DNA from 2 places in the Paenibacillus sp. MB22_1 genome. Region 2 is predicted to be linked to the other one. Evidence: riboswitches for the same ligand, from Rfam matches in the RefSeq annotation. Region 2 holds a riboswitch; the other holds the start of a gene.
The links. A riboswitch is a leader RNA that binds a small molecule or an ion and turns the genes downstream of it on or off. The one in region 2 is predicted to bind FMN.
Positions count from the first base shown of each region.

Region 1 (10,746 bases), on a different contig from region 2:
TATCCAAGCGATGAAAGCGAAGGTAGCGGCCGAGCTTGGCGATCCGGATATCGTCGTCGCCAATGCCGTGGTGCAGTATAACTGGACCTCGGTTCTGGAGCAGCCGGCAGAGGATTATGTGAGCCAATTTGAATCCTGCGTTCTGCAGAGCGTGTTTCTGGCCAAGGCGTTTATTCCGGCGATGATGGGCAAAAGAAAAGGTCGCTTCATCGGAATTAATACCGAGTGCGCCATGCAGAATTTCCCCAACCAGTCGGCGTATACGGCAGGAAAAAGAGGCATGGACGGCGTTTACCGCGTCCTGGCCAAGGAGGTTGGGGAGTACGGGATTACCGTTAATCAGGTCGCCCCGGGCTGGACGATCAGCGATCGCGACCGCGAGCTTGCGGATCGGAATGATGCCGCTTATATCGCTGGAGTTCCGCTGAAGCGGCGGGGGGAAGATCAGGATATTGCCAATGCGGTTGCGTTCCTGGCTTCCGAGTTAGCCGGTTTTATCACGGGGGCGTACCTCCCGGTGACCGGTGGAAATGTCATGCCGGCCATCTAGGCCCATGACGACGACCAAGCTCTCGGGCAAGCAAGCCACCCCGAAGGCATACCTATCGGTACTCGGCCTGTGCTGGCTTGCGCTTGGATCGAGCGCTGCGGTACACCGCCGCCTTTGGGGATAGAGCTGCTGGTTGAAGCTGCATTGCCGGACTTAGACAGCGGGCTTCAGGAGGAGATCGGCCTGCTGCTGGCGCGTAAGCGGAGCGGAGCCTGAGCCGTGTCTTCTGCGAGTAGACAGCTATTTGTCCGACCGGATAGAAAAATTTGAGCAACTCGCATCGACCTGGGAATCCCAAAGCCCAAATACGGCCCCGGCTTTGTCATGTTGGATGAAGTGTTCATTTCTGTCCTGCAGGAAGTGTGGAACATGAGATTAGGGTAAGAACCGCTAAGGGAGTCTTGGCGGTTCTTTCTTTTTTCTCTTTTATAATAAACTTGAAAAATTAGTGACACAGATGCATAAATGGTCTATAATCAACGGAAGAAAGCATAATGTAACAGAATGATCAAATAAGTAATACAGTCGCCGGAGTGAGAGGAGGGACGCTTATCATCACGTTGGAGCATGTCAGCAAGACGTACAGCTTGCGAAACGGGCGATTTGAAGCGTTGCGCAATGTCTCCCTGCAGATCCCGGAAGGCACCATCCACGGCATTATCGGGCCCAGTGGGGCAGGAAAATCAACGCTGCTGCGAATGATGAACGCTCTGGAGCTGCCGGATCAAGGGAAAGTGACGGTTCTGGGCCAGGAGCTCACTGCGCTCCCTGAAACTGCGCGGCGCGAGGTGCGGCGCTCGATCGGCATGATCTTTCAGCAGTTCCACCTGCTGAATAACCGGACGGTCAGTGGGAACGTGTCGGTACCGCTGGAGCTCGCCCGCTTGCCCAAGAAGGAGCGCGCCGAACGCGTGCGGGAATGTTTGCGTTTCGTCGGCCTGGAGGACAAGGCCGGCCAATATCCGGCTTCCCTCAGCGGGGGGCAGAAGCAGCGGGTGGCGATTGCACGGGCGCTGGCGAGCCGGCCAAGCATCCTGCTGTGCGATGAGCCGACCTCCTCGCTGGACCCGAAAACCACGGCAGAGATTCTCGAGGTGCTGCTGCATATCCACCGGACATTAGGGATGACGATCGTGATCGTCACGCATGAAATGGACGTGGTGCGCAGCATTTGCCAAGGGGTTTCGGTGATGGAAGAGGGCCGGATCACCGATGCGTTTACGCTCCAGCGGAACGATGCGGAAGTGGGCACCGCCGCAATGGCTGGTTACCACGCTTCGTATCGGGAGCAGTTGCTTGGCGGGATGGAGGTGTAAGGGCGTTGGATTTTCTCATGATGATGTGGGATGGTTTCGTCCAGTATCGCAGTCAAATTGGCGAAGCGATCGGCGAGACCTTCGTGATGGTTGGGATCGCGCTGCTGGCGGCCTTACTGATTGGCTTGCCCCTAGGTACAGCCTTGTATCTGACCGGTAAAGGCCAGCTATATGAGCACTCCCTGAGGTACGGCCTGCTAAACGGGATCGTGAACGTCGTTCGCTCTTTTCCGTTCCTGCTGTTGGTGGTGTTTATGATTCCGCTCACCCGCCTGATCGTTGGCACGGCGATCGGGACGCTGGCCGCCTCGATTCCGCTGGCCGTTGTGGCAATCGCTATTTATGCGCGGTTTGTCGAGCAATCGCTGCTGGAGGTGCCGCGCGGCGTAATTGAATCGGCACGGTCCATGGGGGCGTCCAAGCTGCAGATCATCACGAAATTTTTGTATGTAGAAGCCCGTCCCGGCCTGGTGTTGGGGTTAACTTCCTCGACGATCAGCTTCATTTCCTTTTCGACGGTCATGGGTGTGGTCGGCGGCGGAGGGGTTGGCGATTTTGCCATCCGTTACGGTTATCAGCGGTTCGAAACCGAGCTGATGGCTGTGGTGATTGTGCTGATGGTAATTTTGGTGCAAGGAATTCAATTTATAGGAAATGCGTTGTCCCGATGGTTGGATAAACGCTAACAATGGAGGGAGAAACCATGCTGAAAACAGGAAAATGGATCATGTCGCTCGTACTGCTGATGTTGGTGCTGAGCGCTTGCGGTAATAACAGCAACACCTCAAATAACGGGACAGGTGTGGGAGCACCGGCAGCGGCGGATACGGAGACGACAGAGAACGGAACCACGGAAACTACACTGAAGGTGGCTTCGTTGATTCCGCCGATGACGGACATCCTGGAGCTGATCAAACCGCAGCTGAAGGAAGAGGGCATCAACCTGGAAGTTGTGATCTTGTCCGACAATGTGCAGCCAAATGATGCGCTGGCGAACAAGGAAGTGGATGCGAACTTCTTCCAGCACGTCCCTTGGATGGAGGAGTACAATAAAAACAAAAACGCCAACCTCGTTCCGGTTCAGCCGGTGTATCATGCGGTATACGGCGCTTACTCCAAACGTTATAAATCCATGGAAGAGCTCCCGGACGGAGCAACGATCGTGATCGCAAACGACGCGTCTAACGGAGGACGCTCCCTTGACATGCTGGACAAAGCCGGCGTGATCAAGCTGAAGGAAGGCGTAGGGATTAACGGGACTCTTGCGGATATCGTAGAGAACAAGCATAACTATAAATTCGAGGAAGTTGACCTGCTCATGCTGGCCCGGATGCTGGACGATGCCGATTTGGTGCTGATGACCCCGGCTTATGCCAGCCCGCTGGGACTTACGCCGAAGAAGGATGCCTTGCTGACGGAAACCGTCGAATCGGCATTTGCAATCACTTTGGTGGCTCGTGAGGACAACCGTGATTCCGAGCCGATTCAGAAGCTGGCAAAGGCGATTTCCAGTCCGGAGGTCAAGAAGTTTCTCGAGGACAATTACGACGAGATTGCGATTCCGGCGTTCTAATTCAGTGTCCTGACACGAAATCTCGACACGGCGCCTTGCTGATCGGAATAGGTCAAACTTCCCTCTTCATAGGATGATGTTAGCATATGATCCATATGGAGGAGGGGAGTCGATGCAGGTTCATATCGTCCAGCCAGGCCAAACGACGTATAGTATCGCACAAGCCTATGGCGTACCTTATGAGGATATCGTTGAAGCCAATGAATTGCCGAATCCGGAACAGCTCGTGGTTGGACAAACCTTGGTCATCCCGATTGTCGGCAGCTATTATTGGGTTCGGCCTGGGGACAGCTTATGGTCGATCGCCCAGCGATTTGGATTAAGTTATCAAGAGTTAGCCCGCGTTAACGCCATTAGCGTAGAGCGCCCCCTTTCGATCGGGTTTCGGCTGTACATTCCGCCGCGGCCGCGAAGAAGCGCTGAATTTAACGCTTATGTAGAACCGCGCGGCGGAACGGTTTCTCCGGCGCTGGAGGAAAGTGCGCGGGAAGCAGCGCAGCACCTGACATACCTGGCTCCGTTTAGCTTCTTAGCGCAACGGGACGGATCGCTTCGAGAGCCTCCGCTAAATCAATTTCCGGAAATTGCCCGGGCGAACCGGGTCGTGCTGATGATGGTGATCACGAATCAGGAGAATGATCAGTTCAGCGACGAGCTTGGCCGGATCTTACTCAACGATATCCCGATTCAAGATCGTTTTTTGGACAACATCGTCACGACAGCAAACAAATACGGATTTCGCGACATCCACTTTGATTTCGAGTATTTGCGGCCCGAAGACCGGGAGGCATACAACGCTTTTTTGCGTAAAGCCAAAGCGCGGTTCGCGGAGCAGGGCTGGCTGATGTCGACGGCTTTGGCGCCCAAGACCAGTGCCGGTCAGCAAGGCAAATGGTATGAAGGACATGATTACCGGGCCCACGGTGAAATTGCCGATTTTGTCGTGATCATGACCTATGAATGGGGCTACAGCGGTGGACCGGCCCAGGCGGTGTCGCCTATTGGTCCAGTCCGCCGGGTTCTTGAATATGCGCTGACGGAAATGCCAGGCTCCAAAATCATGATGGGGCAAAACTTATATGGGTACGACTGGACGTTGCCATTTGTGCCGGGAAGCACCGCACGGGCGATTAGTCCGCAGCAGGCGATCCAAATTGCCGCGCGGCATGGAGTCGCCATTCAATACAGCGAGCGGGATCAGGCACCGTTCTTCCATTATTGGGATGCGGAAGGAAGGGAACATGAAGTCTGGTTCGAGGACGCCCGCTCGATCCAAGCCAAGTTTAACCTGATCAAGGAGCTGGGGCTGCGCGGGATGAGTTATTGGAAGCTGGGTTTAAGTTTTCCGCAAAATTGGCTGCTGCTCGAAGACAATTTCGAGGTGGTCAAGCGGGGATAAAGATGAATTGTTGGGACATGATCAGGCTTTGTGATTTTTGCAACAGAGTCGCTTGACAACCTGCGTTATGATAGAAACAACTTAAGTAATCCAAAATTAAATGAATAGAGATCTTCGGGGTAGGGTGAAATTCCCGACCGGCGGTGAGGTTTCGGCAAGAGGGAACCGCAGCCCGCGACTCGCAGATGGCCTTCACGGCCCGAAGCGACTGACTTGGTGAGAATCCAAGGCCGACGGTAAAGTCCGGATGGGAGGAGATCAATGAAGCTGAAGTTTGAATCAGGGACCTGCCATGGTCGCCTGCCAAGCTTATTTGGTCAGCCCCCGCAAAGCCTTTAGGAAGGTCGATGCGGGGGTTTTCTACGTAGACCCTCTATTCAAGAAGGGGACAGACACCATGGAGAAAGTCAAAGTAAGCAGTGGTATCCAAATTTCTGCTGGATTGAATGCAGGGGCACTTACGGGCGCATCCGGTCAGATTCAGCACTCGCCCAGAACGGCTCAAGCACGCAAATCGCGCAGCGGTTTCTGGCTTGTCGTGTTGGGTGCAGCATTGTGGGGCGTAGACCCGTTGTTTCGGGTGATCCTGCTGAAGTCGCTGACCTCGGCGCAAATCGTATTGATTGAGCATCTGATTATCGCGCTTTTTGCCATACCGGTCTTATGGAAAAACCGCACCGAGCTTAAAGGGCTTGGTTGGCGTCAAGGGGGCGCGCTGCTATTTATTTCGTGGGGCGGTTCGGCCATCGCCACGATTCTGTTTACGTTGGCCTTGTCAAGCGGTGACCTGAATGCAGTCCTGCTGCTGCAAAAAATGCAGCCGCTGTTTGCCATCCTGCTGGCCGGATTGCTGCTTAAAGAGAAGCTGCCGCGCCACTTTTTCGGATATCTGCTGATCGCGTTGCTTGGAACGTATTTGCTGACCTTCGGGTTTACGATGCCGATTGGGCATTGGAGCGATTTTGTGCAGATCGGCAGCCTGTTGTCGCTAGGCGCTGCCGCATTGTGGGGCGGATCCACGGTGATGGGCCGGTTGATGGTAGGGACGATGAAATATGAGACGGTGACATCGTTGCGGTTTATTTTGGCACTGCCGCTGCTGCTGGCTATCACTTGGAATGAAGGGGCCGCCTGGAGCCTGCCGACCGGCACCTCGCAAATCGCCGCATTTTCCCTCAATATGCTTGGACAAGCGTTGTTGCCGGGGCTGCTAAGCCTGCTCGTCTATTATAAAGGGCTGACAACAACCAAAGCGTCGGTCGCCACTCTGGCGGAGCTGAGCTTCCCAATGGTTGGCGTTCTGATCAACTGGATTGCGTTCCAGCAGTTGATTACAGTAGCCCAGGCATGTGGATTCGTGCTGATTTGGGGCACGTTATTCCTGATCTCCCGTCAGGGAGATACCAACCAATAATCCAGCAAGTCGATGAAAAAGCGGGATTTCCTCCTGTCCCACAGGATGGAAATCCTCGCTTTTTTTTCATTCTCCACACCCCTCTTTGGTAAAATTTGTTATGTGATAATAAAAAGTATCAAAAAAGGATGAAGATCATTTGGCGGGATGGAGACGGTGGAAAGTTTCATGTTGGATTTCCAAAGAATCGGCGGGCCTTCATGCACCATACGCGGGAGACATTGCGGCAATGCTGGAAGGAGGGGATTCCCGCCTCGTTTATTTTGATCGATGTCGACCACTGTAAGACGATTAACGACTCCTTTGGCCATCATATCGGAAACGAGCTGCTGCAGGAATTCGCCGGGAAGGTCCATCCTCGACTGCGGGAGGGGGATTTGTTTGGCGCTAGAGTGAAAGGCTGGGCGGGGCCCAGCCCCTCCTCATCAAACCGTACGTGAGGTTTTCCCTCATACGGCTTTCCGATGTTCGTCATCATGAGCATGCAGATTACAAGAGCGTTTTAAGTCCATATTGAATAGACAAAGACTTCACTTCGCGCAGCGAACTCAACCATCGTCTGCGTTTGTGTTTCTTAGCATACCACTTCGCAAACCGCTGCCGGATATACCAATCCAACTTCGCCATCTTCCTCTGGCTGTAAGCTGTGTAGTAGTAATTGCGCCAGCCTTGAATCTTTGGATTCAGGTACTCCACGTGCTCTTCGAAACTCAGGCGTCGCATACCTGGCGGAGCTAATCGCTCTTTTACCCCTTCCCGTATTCGCTCTTCCGCCTTCCGGCACAACCACTGCTGGGTTGTGTAGTACACTTGGCCTTTGGATGTTTCGGCCTTCGTCTTTCGATGATGCATGCCCAGAAAATCGAAGCCTTCTTCCCCAGTCCAAAGTCCAACGATGCGCGTTTTCGTGGGGTGCAGGGTTAATTCCAGGCGTTCCATAATCGCTCGTATGAGTTCATAGGCCCGCTGTGCGTCCTTCTTCGTCTTGCAGATGATCACCAGATCATCTGCATAACGCGTCAGTTCCCCAAGCTTACCGCCATGTCGTTCCCACAGAAGATCAAAGTAATTCAGGTAGATGTTCGCCAGCAGTGGTGAGATCACTCCCCCTTGCGGTGTACCCAAGTCTGAGCGTCGGATGTTTCCTTCTTCCATCACTCCCGCACCTAACCACTTCCTCACCAACTTCAAGATTCGCCTGTCACTGATCCGCATTTCGATCAGCTTCATCAGTTTCTCCTGATTGATGTTGTCGAAGTAGCCTTGGATGTCGACGTCGACCACCCAATTTCCTTTGCGGTTGCATGCTTTCCGGATTCGCTCCAACGCCTGTTTCGCGCTCCGCTTAGGCCGAAAACCGAAAGACGTGTCCTGAAAATCCGCCTCGAAAATGGGTTCCATGACGAGTTTGGTCGCCATCTGGATGACGCGGTCTCTCACCGTCGGGATCCCCAGCGGTCGCAGTTTGCCATCTTTCTTCGGGATGTAGTGGCGTCTAACGGGTTGTGGATGGTACTTCCCTTCTTTCAGTAGCCGTTGACATTCAAGCACAAAACGCATTTCTCCCTGTTTCTCGATGTCTGCCAACGTCTCTCCATCCACTCCTGCCGAGCCCTCGTTGGCTCGTACCCTTCGCCACGCTTCCCATAAGATGTCTACCCGATAGACCTTGTCGTACAGCGCGTGAAATCTTCGCTTCTTGTTCTCCTTGGCCGCATGACCGAGTTTCCCTTGGAGTTCTTGAACGTTTTCCTCTGGTGTTGTTAGCCGTTTGGCATTCACTGACTCGTACCTCCTCAAGAAACTTGAACAAAGCAGGGCTCCTTCCCTCCCGCAGGTTGTGTTGTCCTGCGTTCCACGGTACTATGAGCCCCTCGGACTCCCTTCCTGCAGACCGTTCACTTCACCTCTGGGGCTTATAGAAGGCCTCTTTACGGTTTCTGCAACCGTGCAGGGGAGGGCCTCCCCAGTTCACTGCATCCTCTTTCATACCATGCCGTTCCCTCTACGCCGGAGGATTCTTCACTGCCGCTCCAAGTTCTAGGCAGCTTCCATGGCCTTCGTCCATGTACGCGGGACTCGGCTTCCTCTTTTCCCTCTTGCGAGGCCTTTTTGACGACGCGGCAGGATTCACTTTCATGTTACGGCCTGGTATGTTGCTCGCCCTGCCTCTGACAGGTACTTTCGTCGATACGCTTCTACGTACAGATTTCGCCATACGTAGGTATCCTAGCTACGCGGGGGCTTGGCCCTTCCCGCGACCGGACTTTCACCGGCTAGAAGATGCGTGCTTAGCTGGGCACGCCATAACAGCGAAAGGCCGGGCCCATTAGGGCCCGGCTTTTGAAGATTTCAGAAAGTATAAACTTCGGGGCACTGGCATCCTGATATCGCAAGAAAAACTTCCGCTAAACGCGGTCTGTCTACTTTGAATGTACGTCGACAGACGTTTTTCTTAAGATTTCAGAAAGTATAAACTTCGGGGCACTGGCATCCTGATATCGCAAGAAAAACTTCCGCTAAACGCGGTCTGTCTACTTTGAATGTACGTCGACAGACGTTTTTCTTATGTTGCAGGCGGGTTTATTTCTCGTCCAGCCACAAAATCGCTGTTACACCGCGCGGATAATACCGGCTGCCGCAGATCACGCCGGCCATCATCTGGTCGCTCCAGCTCCAGTAGGCGTTCTTCTCGGAAGTCAACCAGGCCACATGCGCCGCATCGGCTGCTTGCCCTCGTTCGTCCCAAGGGAGGCCGAGGATCCGGCGGGCGATGAACTGGCAGAGATAAATTTTGCTGAGCCAGGAGTTGTTGCTCGTCGAGGACAGCTTCCAGCCACCGTCCTCGAACAGGCAGATCCCCGGCTGCAGCACCGTGTTCAGATGCGTGGAGAGCGCTGCGATATATGCGCCGAACCGACCGTTTGGATCCAGCGCTTCCTCGCAGCCGGTGTAAAGCGGGAAGATGAGCCCCTCGATCGCAGGAATGATCTTGGAGTCATTGTTCTCTTGAATGACGGCCGGAATGTAACCGCCTGGCAACAGGTGCGAGGTAATCGTGCCTGCGCACAGCTCGGCTTGTTGTCCGGCCAGCGCAGCCGCCGTTTCGCGGCTGTTGTCGCGAAGCAGCTTCTCCATTGCGACGTACGCCGCCCAGCTCTTGCCGGCCAAATAGATGTTGTTCCGCGCTTGCCCCAGCGAGACATCCAGGCTGTCATAGGTGGTAATCTCCGCTCCGCCCATCGTTCGGGAGCTGTCGAGGCCCATGATGCCGGTACGCTGGGACGGGTCAGGATGGTCGCGGTTCACCATGCTTTCCAGACATTGCTCTAGGATCGGCAGGTTGCGGTCCAACCATTCGCGGTCGTTCGTTTGATGCACGTAAACGGTGGCGCTTAGCACCCAGTTGACGAGCTGCTCATGAGTCATGTGAGAGAAGCAGTCATCGATCGCATGCAGCTCATAAGACGAATAGCCGGGACGGGAGAACGAGTTAGCCACGCCCATGTCATGCGTGAAGCTGATGCCGCCAGGATATTCGGTCGGATCCCCGGGAATCCGCACCGTATCCCGATAGCTGTAGCGGCTGGTGTAAAGGTCGAGTTCGTTTTTGACCGTCCATGGATTCATTTTTAGCTCGTAAAACAACTGGTCAACCAGCAAATCAAACGTATTCATCATCCGGTATTCGCCTTCATTGACGATCCAGAGCGGTTTGCCGTCATGCTCCAGCAGCTCAGTGGAACCGTAATAGCTGCGGATGGCATGCGCGAGCATAAACTTCTGGTCCTCGCTTAACTTGGCGTCGTTAACGAGCGCGTCCGCTTGGCGGGCGACCTCCAGCTTGCGGTCGAATTGTGCTAACGCATATTCAGCCACTTCTTCGATGTTCGCGAAATACCGCGTATAGTAGTAGGACGCATCCATCCCGGTCGTGACGTAACCGGCACGGTAGAAGCAAAGCGCAAAGCGGTAGGTGGCTTTCTCGCCGGCCGGGGTATCCATAAGCAGCGCGCCCACCGGCCCAAGGCCAAACCGGAGGTTTTCCGGAACCTTTGGCTTAAGAATCGATTCCATCTTAAAAAATCCGGCGCTGGTAATCCGCGGATCGCTCGCCGCAATAGCGGTATGGCGGCCTTGGCCAATGCCGCAAATACGTCCGCCCGTCACGTCCTCCAAGCGGCGGATGGCGCTGACAGGGTCGTTGTTTTGCAGACCAAAGAAGGCTTTGCGCGTCGACGTTCCCCGGGTGTTGTCCACCGTGATCTCTGCAAGCACGGCCGGCATCAGCGCGAAACGCAGCTGCTCTTCCGTTGCCGTCTCGGGGTCAGGCACGCCTTCAAACGGAGAGATCAGGCGGAACGTCAAATCGCCGGCTTGCCATTCGTCAATCGCCGCACCAAACCGGCGGTCGATTTCGCTCCGGTTGTACGGGGTGATGAGATCGCTTTCTTTTTGCTGAACGGAATGCTGCTGGCTGGAGCCTGAACCGCT
Region 1 is NZ_JBLADV010000002.1:2,473,997-2,484,742, forward strand. Features, by position in the region: gene ACL02P_RS23010 (SDR family NAD(P)-dependent oxidoreductase) at 1-550, shown strand, start outside; gene ACL02P_RS23015 (hypothetical protein) at 620-766, shown strand; gene ACL02P_RS23020 (methionine ABC transporter ATP-binding protein) at 1,102-1,866, shown strand; gene ACL02P_RS23025 (methionine ABC transporter permease) at 1,884-2,552, shown strand; gene ACL02P_RS23030 (MetQ/NlpA family ABC transporter substrate-binding protein) at 2,570-3,439, shown strand; gene ACL02P_RS23035 (LysM peptidoglycan-binding domain-containing protein) at 3,552-4,838, shown strand; FMN riboswitch at 4,945-5,101, shown strand; gene ACL02P_RS23040 (DMT family transporter) at 5,236-6,252, shown strand; gene ACL02P_RS23045 (diguanylate cyclase) at 6,381-6,692, shown strand; gene ltrA (group II intron reverse transcriptase/maturase) at 6,742-8,034, opposite strand; gene ACL02P_RS23055 (glycoside hydrolase family 52 protein) at 8,836-10,746, opposite strand, start outside.
Region 1: another riboswitch for FMN. It lies ahead of ACL02P_RS23040 (DMT family transporter); the one in region 2 lies ahead of ribD (bifunctional diaminohydroxyphosphoribosylaminopyrimidine deaminase/5-amino-6-(5-phosphoribosylamino)uracil reductase RibD).

Region 2 (10,746 bases):
TCATCCCCGTCGTTTAATGTAACAACGGCGATTTGTTGTCCTTTTCGGGTCGCGGAGCTCACCAAACAGCGTCTGGCCGTCTTGGTATAGCCGGTTTTGACGCCGTCCGCCCCATCATAGAAGCGCAGCATCTTGTTCTTGTTCAGCCATTTATAATCCCACGGATCATTGGGATTTGGCGCGGTTTTGCTGGGCGTTCGGACGATCTCCTTAAAATGCGGATTTTTCAAAGCATAGCTTGTCAGCTTGGCCAAATCGTTGGCTGAAGAATAGTGCCCTTCGGCATCTAAACCATGCGGATTTTGAAAATGGGTATGCGTCAGTCCGAGCAGCTTGGCCTTTTCATTCATTAAATAAACGAAGCCTTCTTCCGAGCCGCCCACATGTTCAGCAATCGCTGTCGCGGCATCGTTGCCCGAACGGAGCATCAGCCCGTAGAGCATATTTTCCAGACTCATCTCTTCCCCTAAATGGAGATATAGGGATGAGCCTTCCTTCCCGTACGCGTTCTTCCCAACCGTGACCGTATCCGACAGCTTGCCGTGCTCGATAGCCACGATGGCGGTCATGATCTTGGTCAAGCTGGCGATCGGCAGCTCGTCATCTCCTTGCAAGCTGTACAGCAGGCGGCCCGAAGTCACGTCAATGACCGCAGCGGCCTGAGCATGGATCGATGGCGCAGCGGGAGCAGCTTGTACGGCCTGCGGATTCACCCAAGCGAGCAGCAGAACCGCGGCCAATAAGCGGCAAAGTGTGCGAAATCTGCGGTCATGTGAGTCTTTCTTCATAAGTGGATTCCTCCGGTAACAGGTACTGTAGCGGGTACTTGTTTACTTATATGCAATTTTCCAAGAGAGTATGTCCCACCTGAAATCAAGAAAAAGACCCCTCCCGGCAGCCCGGAAAGGATCAACGGTCAAAAAGCGGTTATGCAAAAGGATTGATGCCGGCTTGGACGGCCGATTCCTGCATCTGAGCGGCTTGTGCTGTTGCCATCGAGGCATTCGCAGATGCATGTTGGTTCGGGAACATGGACTGGATTCTGTCGATGACGCCAGGCAACGTATCGATGATTTTTTCGACAAGATGCGTTTGGTTATCCAGCGGTACAATGTGTACCCCCGGCTTCCCAACGACGAGGAACGCGATCGGATTAATCGATACCCCGCCGCCGCTACCGCCGCCAAACGGACGGGCTTTGCCGTTCTCGGACGAGCCTGTGGCCGATTTATTGTGTTCGTCATCGACAATAAAATCGCTCCCCCCGGCAGCAAAACCGAAGCCCACGCGGCTGATCGGCAAAATCACGCTGCCGTCCGGCGTTTCGACCGGCTCACCCACGATCGTGTTGACATCAACCATTTCCTTGATGTTTTCCATGGCGGTTTGCATTAGTCCTTGAATAGGATGGTCAGCCATTTTTTAACTCCTCCCTTCACTTTTAGCACGCGAACTATAAGTAGCAGTCCAGCATAGATAGCATAACCGCAGCGAATTTGCGCTATGCAGCGGAATTCCGTGGAAAATAACGGCTTGCTGCCGAATACAGGAACCACAAATAATTTAGGTCTTTGCTTCAAAGTAATATAGCGGGTAAGCCAGCCGACAAGCGTCGCTTTAACTCCCCATATTGCCCCCGTTAATGTAGCGGTATGGGCCGCATCCTCTAATGCGATGTTCGTTGACCATTCCAGCTTGCGGAAGGAGACGCGGCGAAGTGTGGATTGAAGCCAGACCCGCAGCCCGCTGGTCGCTTGAAGCAAACGTTCGAACTGATCCATCCATTGCTCGACCTTGTCTTTGTTCACCTCGTGGTCGACGCTGGTGGATTCCTTTTGCAGCACGTTCTCTGGCTGATTTTTCTCGATCTGCACACCGTCACGCCAATTTTTAATCCGGATCGTAGGTACCTGGTAACGTAAGCGAACAAAGCCATAGAGCATCGTAACTTCCAGCAACACCATGTCATCCCGATTTTTCTTGCGCAGGGTCAAATTGAACGTAATGGTAGACAGCAAAATCAAGGCAGCTATTAGCAGCAGCAGGATCAGGATGCCTCCGAGCCAAATCCACACGGGAAAGCCCTCCATACCTATCAGATAAAATACTCCATCGTAGTATGGCTATTCCAAAAGGAAATCATTCGATACGTTTCACGATTTAAGCAAAGTGTTCGATAACAAACTTAATGCGTTTTGGGGCCGAATAACAAACGATCCCGTCTCAATTTGAGCGGGATCGTCGGTTCGTTCTGCCTGCGGTTTCTTTGCGGATGTCCTCATAAATTCCCTGGTTCCGGATCATCGGGATATTCCTCCGGTGACTCCTCCTGCGCAACGAAATCCTGATTCACATCATCAAACGTCAGCTGTTGTTCCTCTAAGCGTTGGAACAGGAGTTGCGTTTCCTCCTCCAGCTCCTCGGCACTTTCGAAATCGGCCAAATCCGGCAAATCCTTTAAGCTGGCCAGTCCAAAATAGTCCAGAAACGCCTTGGTTGTCCCATAAAGAATCGGACGCCCGATCGCTTCAGCGCGGCCAACCTCCTCGATCAAATCCTTGTTCACCAGGGAATGAATCGCCCGCTCGGATTTGACCCCGCGGATTTCCTCAATTTCCACCCGGGTAATCGGTTGTCGATAGGCGATAATCGATAACGTTTCAAGCGCAGCCTGGGATAAGGTCGAACGCGAAGGCGAATAAGCCAGACGTTCGAAATAAGGGGCGTGCTCCGGAAGCGTCGCCAGCTGGTAGTTGCCGGCGATCTGCACGATTTGCAGTCCTCTGCCGGCTCGCTCGAAGGACGATTTCATATCCAGCAGGGCATCGGACACCACCTCTTGCCGCTGCTCCGTCACTTCGGCCAGCTGTTTGAGGCTTAAGCCTTCCTCACCTGCCAAGAAGAGCAACCCCTCAATAATCGATTTCAATTCCTGAAAATTCATCGATACTTCCTTCCCCTCTCCACTCCATAACAATATCGTCGAAAAGCCGGTTCTGATAGCAGACGATTTGCTTCATCTTCATCAGTTCCAACACGGCCAAAAACGTGACGACGATTTCGTGCCGACTCATCTCCGTATGCAGCAGCTTGGAAAAGAGCAACCTGCCGCCTTTCCCCACATGCTCGAACGCGGACACGACTTCCTTCAGCCGGTCCTTAACGGAAATTTCGTCGCGGTGAATCCGCGCCACCGTGTTGCGCTTGGCTGCCCGACGCATCGCCTTCTGGAAGACGGCAATCAAATCAGCAGCATGCAGCCCTTTCACAGGGTTCTCCTGCACCTCCGGCATAAACGGCGTCAGATCCTCCGGTTCTTTCGAGAAAATCAAGCTGCGCTCCCATTCGCGTTCATGCAAATGCGCAGCGATCCCTTTATATTTACGGTATTCGATCAGCTTGCGGATGAGCTCGTCCCGAGGATCCTCTTCCTCCTCAAACAAGTAATCGAAATCATCGTCCATTTCGATGACGGGTGGTTTCGGCAGCAGCTGCTTACTCTTGATCGACAGCAGCGTCGCAGCCATGACCAGAAACTCGCTGGTGACCTCCAGCTCAAGCTCCTGCATGTCTTGCAAATATTCGAGGTACTGATCGGTAATCTCACTGATGGAGATTTGATGGATATCAATCTCGGCTTTATCGATCAGGTGCAATAGCAAATCCAGCGGCCCCTCGAAGGTTTCCAGCTTATACGTTACTGTCGTCAATGAACATCCTCCACCCGTAAGCAAACATGTATGTACATAAGTTTACCTTAAAAATCGGTTGTTGCAAAAGAAAAATGTAGTACCCCTACGGCTCAGGGGTACTACATTAAGATAAGCATTATTGCAGCTGTTTCGTCAAGTTCGCCATTTCGATAGCTGCCAGTGCGGCATCCCAGCCTTTATTTCCGGCTTTCGTTCCGGCACGTTCGATCGCCTGCTCGATATTTTCGGTCGTTACGACGCCAAAGATCGTAGGCACGCCGGTTTTAAGGCCAACGGCAGCAACGCCTTTGGAAACCTCGTTGCAGACATAATCATAATGAGTGGTGGAACCGCGGATGACCGTACCCAGTGTAATGACTGCATCGTATTTGCCGCTCTCCGCCAGCTTCTGTGCCGCAAACGGGATTTCAAATGCCCCCGGTACCCAGGCGACATAAATTTCTTCCTCTTTGGCTCCATGCCGTTTCAATGCATCCAAGGCGCCGGAAAGCAGCTTGCTTGTAATAAATTCATTAAAGCGGCTGACCACGATCGCATATTTTAACCCGTCCGATACTAAATGCCCTTCAAATACGTTTGCCATGATTCATCAAACCTTTCTATTAGTAGAGTTAGATCATTGCTAAGAGGGAGTTTGCTTCGCCTTTAAACGCGAGTGGAGGATTCATCCTGCTCCACATCGTCAAATTTGAGCAAATGCCCTAATTTCGCTTGTTTGGTATGCAAGTACTTGGTGTTATCCTCGTTCTCTTTCATTTGGATAGGTACCCGTTCGACAACCTCCAGGCCATAGCCCTCCAGGCCTTTGATTTTACGTGGATTGTTGGTCATCAAGCGAATTTTGCGGACACCCAGATCCTTGAGAATCTGCGCCCCAATTCCGTAATCGCGCAGGTCTGCCGGAAATCCAAGCTTCAGGTTGGCGTCCACCGTATCAAAGCCTTGTTCCTGCAGTTTGTAGGCTTTCAGCTTGTTAATCAAGCCGATGCCGCGCCCCTCCTGTCGCATATATAGCAGCACGCCTCTGCCAGCTTCCTCAATCTGGCGCAAAGCGGCTTCAAACTGCGGACCGCAATCGCAGCGGTGAGAGTGGAACACGTCCCCGGTCAAGCACTCAGAGTGCACCCGCACCAACACCGGCTCATCGCCGTTGATTTCTCCTTTGACAAGCGCAACGTGTTCTTTATTATCCACATCATTTGTATAAGCGACAGCGCGGAACTCGCCGTAATCGGTTGGCATGCGCACTTCCACTTCGCGATTCACCAATTTCTCTTTCTCATTGCGGTAATGGATCAGGTCTTTGACGCTGATCAGCTTGAGATCATAAGTTTTGGCGATCTCCACCAAATCCGGCAGCCGGGCCATCGTCCCGTCTTCCTTAATAACCTCGCAAATGACGCCAGCAGGATAGGCCCCGCACATCCGGGCCAGATCAACCGCGGCTTCCGTATGTCCAGCGCGGCGCAGCACGCCGCCTTTCTTGGCGATCAGCGGGAACATATGGCCTGGGCGGCGGAAGTCCGATGGCTTGGCGTTGGGATCCATGATCGCCTTCACCGTCAACGAACGCTCATATGCCGAGATTCCCGTCGTTGTATCTTTATGGTCAATGGAGACGGTAAAGGCCGTCCCATGATTATCCGTATTTTGCGCCACCATCGGCTGCAAATCCAACTCTTCTGCCCGTTCCGCCGTAATCGGCAGGCAGACCAGACCGCGGCCTTGGGTGATCATGAAGTTGATCACTTCGGGCGTTGCCTTTTCAGCCAGTGCCACGAAATCTCCTTCATTCTCCCGGTCTTCGTCGTCGACGACGATAATGACCTTTCCCCGCATCAGTTCGTAAATCGCTTCTTCGACCCGGTCTAATACAATGTCACTCATCACTTTCCCCTCCTTAAAGTAAATGTTGATCGTCTGATGTAACAGAACTCTGAGACGTTATTCCTCAACACATTGGGCGATTTGCACTGCTAACGGAACTAGGAGGTCTTATTTAGCGCAGAGCTCTCCGTTCCGTTAAAATCAAATTTAAACGAACCCGTTCGCAGCCAGAAACGGGAGGTTGATTCCCGACTCGCCGCCGCTCGCTTCTTCCGTATCCTGACCGCCTCTGCCGTACTTGAGGAGATGATCCACGTATTTTCCAAGCACATCGCATTCCAGATTCACCGTATCTCCCGCCCGCTTGAAGGCGAGCACCGTCTCGGCTAACGTATGCGGGATGATGGATACCGTAAACGTCCCGCCTTCCGCTTCGACCACCGTTAAGCTGATCCCGTCTACAGCGATGGAGCCTTTAGGAATAATGTATTTGAATAAGGAAGGCTTACTTGGACGAATTTCAAACACGACCGCATTCTGATCCTGGCTCGTTCCAACAATGGTGCCGACTCCGTCGACATGTCCCTGTACGATATGTCCGCCGAACCGTCCATTCGCCGCCATGGCCCGCTCCAGATTCACACGGCTGCCTGGTTTCAAATCCTTTAGATTCGTGTTGCGGAACGTCTGCGGCATCACGTCTACCGTAAAGGAGGAAGCGTCAAACGAGGTGGCTGTCAAGCAGACTCCGTTCACCGAAATGCTGTCACCTAGCTTGATGCCTTCCGTCACAACCTTCGCCGAAATGTTCAGAATCATCGCTTCCCCTTTGCGGCTGATCGATTTCATCGTGCCGATTTCTTCCACAAGTCCTGTAAACATTAGTGATCTCCCTCCTTCACCTGCGCCCAGACCGGTACTCCCCGGATGCACACATTATCCCCGATTTGTTCGACTTCCATGTCGCGCAAGGTCACCGCATCCCGCATTAGATCATACCCGGCAAAGCTAAAGCTCGAGGGCGCTTCAGCTCCTCCGATCAGCTTGGGAGCAAGGAAAAGCACGATCTCATCCACCAGCTGCTGCTCCAATAGCGAACCGTTTAGACGTCCGCCTCCTTCTACGAGTACAGAAGAAATCCCTCGCTGTCCGAGTTGAACGAGCGCGTTCCGTAGATCAACCTGCGGACCGCTGCCGCAGCGGAGAACTTCCGCCCCAAGGTGGATGAGGCGTGCTGCCTTGTCTGGATCAGCCTGTTCCGTCGTCACAATCCATGTGGGAGCTTGCCCATCCCGAAGGACTTGTGCCGTCTCTGGAATGCGGAGCGTCGAATCCGCGATGATGCGAATGGGCGACAATCCCGGAACGGATAACCGGGTAGTCAGCTGCGGATCATCCGCGAGGATCGTCGAGGCGCCTACCATAATGGCCTGATGGCGATGCCGCATCGTATGGACGATTTCTCTTGCTCCCTCGTTGGAGATCCACTTGCTGTCCCCCGTCCGACTCGCCAGCTTCCCATCCAGCGTGCTGGCGGATTTGATCGTCACATACGGCATGCCGGTCGTGATGAACTTAATAAAGCGACGATTCAGCTTCAAAGCCCGTTCACGCAGCACACCAACTTCCACCTCAATCCCGTCGGCGCGAAGCAGCTCAATGCCTTTGCCGGCGACCAGCGGATTTGGATCTTCGCAGGCAACTACGACGCGCTGCACCTTCTCGTGAATCAAGCGCTCTGCGCAAGGCGGCGTTAACCCGTGATGGCTGCAGGGCTCCAAGGTGACATAAACGGTGCTGCCTTCTGCCTGGGAACCGGCCATGTTCAGGGCATGCACCTCGGCATGCGGAGTTCCCCGCTTCAAGTGCGTACCCAGCCCAACCAATGCCCCGTCCTTCACGACAACGGCACCAACGACCGGATTGGTCCCGGTTTGTCCCTGCGCGCGCTCCGCCATGTCCAGCGCTAGAGCCATGTAATATTCGTCGTCAATCACCTTCATCCGCGGTCCTCCTTACACCAATCCGTGAAGCGAAGAATACAAAAACAACCCTGCCGCAATCCGGCAGGGTTGAAATGAGAGTGGTTTTACGCATATCAAAAAGAGCACCTTCGTCTCCTCCCTGTCGCCACGACACGATCTGAGATCGTACAAGACGACAATGGACCAAAACGAAAGCTTGGCAACGTCAAGACTCTTCACCATCGTATATATGTGAAAAATAGAACTTGATCGTTTGAAGCTCTTTAGGTATGAACACCTTCGCAAATAAAATAACGTACGTGCTCTCGCGTTTTCCTTCTCCCATCCAGACTATACTGTCGGTCCCGGAATCTCACCGGCTCAGCCGCATGCTTACGTAAGCGCTGCGGGTCACGGACTTGTGCTTCATCGAACGAGCGTCCAATGAGCCATCACCGTCGGTAGGGAATTTCACCCTGCCCCGAAGGATTGCCAAATATTAAATTTGCATGACTGCAAGACGAATGTTAGCACTAATTTTGCAAAAAATCAAGCACACCTGTCACAACGCCAGCGAACCTCCACCTAGCGGGTACTTGCAGATGTGCATAAAAACCGGCCTAAAGAGCTAACCTTAAGAACGATATCGTATGACAAATTCAATTCTCAGGAGGAATGAACGTGGCAAAACCGGATAATCGCTCCGACAATGTGGAAAAGCTGCAACGGAGCATCCAAAACACGATTAAGAATTTCCGTGAAGGACAAGATTACCTCAGCGAACATGCTGACGAAATCTCCCCTCAGGAGAAGAAGCAAATCGAGGAGAAGAACGAGAAACGACTGCACGCTATCGAAGGCTTACGCGAAGAGATCAAAGACGAAGCCGCTCACCAAAGAAAATCTTAATTCAATGAAAAGGGGCTCCGCCGCCAAGACCAACTTGGATTTGCGGGGCCCTCTTACTTACTGGCTGATTAAGCTTCGTCCCAAACGGTAACTTCCTTCATTTTATCCCCAGGACGAATTTGGTCCACGTATTCCATACCCGAAATCACTTTACCGAAAACGGTATGCACTCCGTTCAAATGCGGCTGCGGCTCATAGACGATAAAGAACTGGCTGCCGCCTGTATCCTTGCCGGCATGGGCCATCGACAATACCCCGCGCTCATGCTTGGTCACGTTGGTATCTGTTTCGCATTTGATCGTATAGCCCGGACCGCCCGTACCATTGCCGATCGGACAACCTCCTTGCGCGACAAAACCCGGAATCACGCGATGAAACGTAAGTCCGTTATAAAATCCGGAGTTGGCCAGCTTCTCAAAGTTCGCGACCGTTCCAGGAGCTTCCTCGGGCAGGAACTGAATTTCGACTTCTCCGCCTTTTTCCAAAACGATTTTACCTTTTTTCATATCAATGTACACACCCTTCTATATGAACGTCTGGGACAAACCTCTTACAGTTTACTAGAAAATCCGCGTACAAGCAAAACAAGGCCAAACAGGGAACGAATACACGCTCCCTCTTAGGCCTTGTTGCTTCAATCGCTCCTGCCTATTTCAGCGATGGCTGCTTCGCGATCCGTTCTGGAATCACGTCACATGCGACCAGATCCTGCAACGACTCGCGCTTCACGACAAGATCGCTGCGGCCGTCTTGCACGAACACGACCGCCGGACGACGGATCCGGTTGTAGTTGCTGGCCATCGCGTAGTTGTACGCACCGGTGCAGGATACGGCGAGCAGATCGCCGCTGTTCACCTTCGGCAGCTCTACGTCCCAAATCAACATATCGCCGCTTTCGCAGCATTTACCGGCAATCGACACGATCTCTTCATTGGCATCGTTGGCGCGGTTGGCCAGCATCGCCTCATATTTCGACCCGTACAGCGCCGGACGTGGGTTGTCCGTCATTCCGCCATCAACGGCCACGTATTTACGTACGCCAGGGATATCCTTGCTTGTACCTACCGTATACAGCGTCGTGCCAGCATCACCTACGATGCTCCGGCCCGGTTCAACCCAGATTTCCGGAAGCTGCGGATAATCAGCGAACTCCCGTTTCACTGCATCCGTAATCGCTCCAACATAATCGGACACCTTCAGCGGTGTGTCGCCTTCCGTATAACGAATGCCAAAGCCGCCGCCCAGGTTAACCACCTTGAAGATCACACCAAGCTGATCCTTCACCTGCATAGCAAAAGCCGCGACGCGCTCAACCGCCAACTGGAACCCTTCCACTTCAAAAATTTGCGAGCCGATATGCGAATGCACGCCAAGCAAATGCAGATTCAGGCTGCGGTTGGCCAAATCAACGGCTTCCAACGCCGAACCGTTGCCGATATCAAACCCGAACTTCGAGTCCGTCTGACCGGTTGAAATATATTCATGCGTATGGGCTTCCACCCCTGGTGTTACGCGCAGCAGGACATTGACCGTAACGCCTTTCTCGGCGGCAAGCGCCTGCAGCATGTGCAGCTCCGTAAAGTTGTCCGCTACGAAACAGCCAATCCCGGCGGAAATCGCCATTTCCAATTCATCTGGCGTCTTGTTGTTGCCATGAAAATGGATTCGCTGCGCAGGAAATCCCGCTTGAAGGGCCGTATACAATTCACCTTCGGAGACAACATCCAGGGACAAGCCCTCCTCCTCGGCCAGCCGGCACATCGCCATGACGCAGAATGCTTTGCTGGCATAGGCGACCTGGAAAGACAGCCCCGATGCCCGGAAAGCACCCATATATTCACGGCATCTTTGCCGCACAAGGGCTTCATCTACGATATACAGCGGCGTTCCGTAGGTTTGCTTCAGCTCGACCGTATCGCAGCCGCCGATTTCGAGATGGCCTTTTGCATTAATTTTGCTGGTACCGTGTAAATACATCTATGCAGTCCTCCACTTTCACAATTTTACACCAGTATAGCAAACAACCGGGAAACTGAAAAATGGATTTTTCGGAATATCATTTGTGTTATTTGTTAAACAAGCCTAAGCCTCACTTTTTGCCCGGCATTCGCGTGTTGTCGCGCGGTTTGTTGGAGGACGGTCTCTGCTTGGATGTCATGACCGGAACGCGGAATAATACCCCGGCCATCGCCTTTGCATTAAAAGGTATGAACGGCCACAAGTAAGACGAATTATTCGAGCGGCGCAGGGTCAGCAAAACGATAAATGTGGTGATCCCGACAATCAGCCCGCCGGCGCCGAAAATCGCCACGGCCACAAGCAAAGCGAGCCGC
Region 2 is NZ_JBLADV010000001.1:986,698-997,443, reverse strand. Features, by position in the region: gene ACL02P_RS04525 (D-alanyl-D-alanine carboxypeptidase family protein) at 1-788, opposite strand, end outside; gene ytfJ (GerW family sporulation protein) at 928-1,419, opposite strand; gene ACL02P_RS04515 (DUF2953 domain-containing protein) at 1,392-2,075, opposite strand; gene scpB (SMC-Scp complex subunit ScpB) at 2,279-2,944, opposite strand; gene ACL02P_RS04505 (segregation and condensation protein A) at 2,913-3,710, opposite strand; gene ribE (6,7-dimethyl-8-ribityllumazine synthase) at 3,829-4,296, opposite strand; gene ACL02P_RS04495 (bifunctional 3,4-dihydroxy-2-butanone-4-phosphate synthase/GTP cyclohydrolase II) at 4,359-5,600, opposite strand; gene ribE (riboflavin synthase) at 5,748-6,422, opposite strand; gene ribD (bifunctional diaminohydroxyphosphoribosylaminopyrimidine deaminase/5-amino-6-(5-phosphoribosylamino)uracil reductase RibD) at 6,422-7,543, opposite strand; FMN riboswitch at 7,835-7,997, opposite strand; gene tlp (small acid-soluble spore protein Tlp) at 8,186-8,413, shown strand; gene ACL02P_RS04475 (peptidylprolyl isomerase) at 8,482-8,919, opposite strand; gene lysA (diaminopimelate decarboxylase) at 9,062-10,390, opposite strand; gene ACL02P_RS04465 (spore germination protein) at 10,503-10,746, opposite strand, start outside.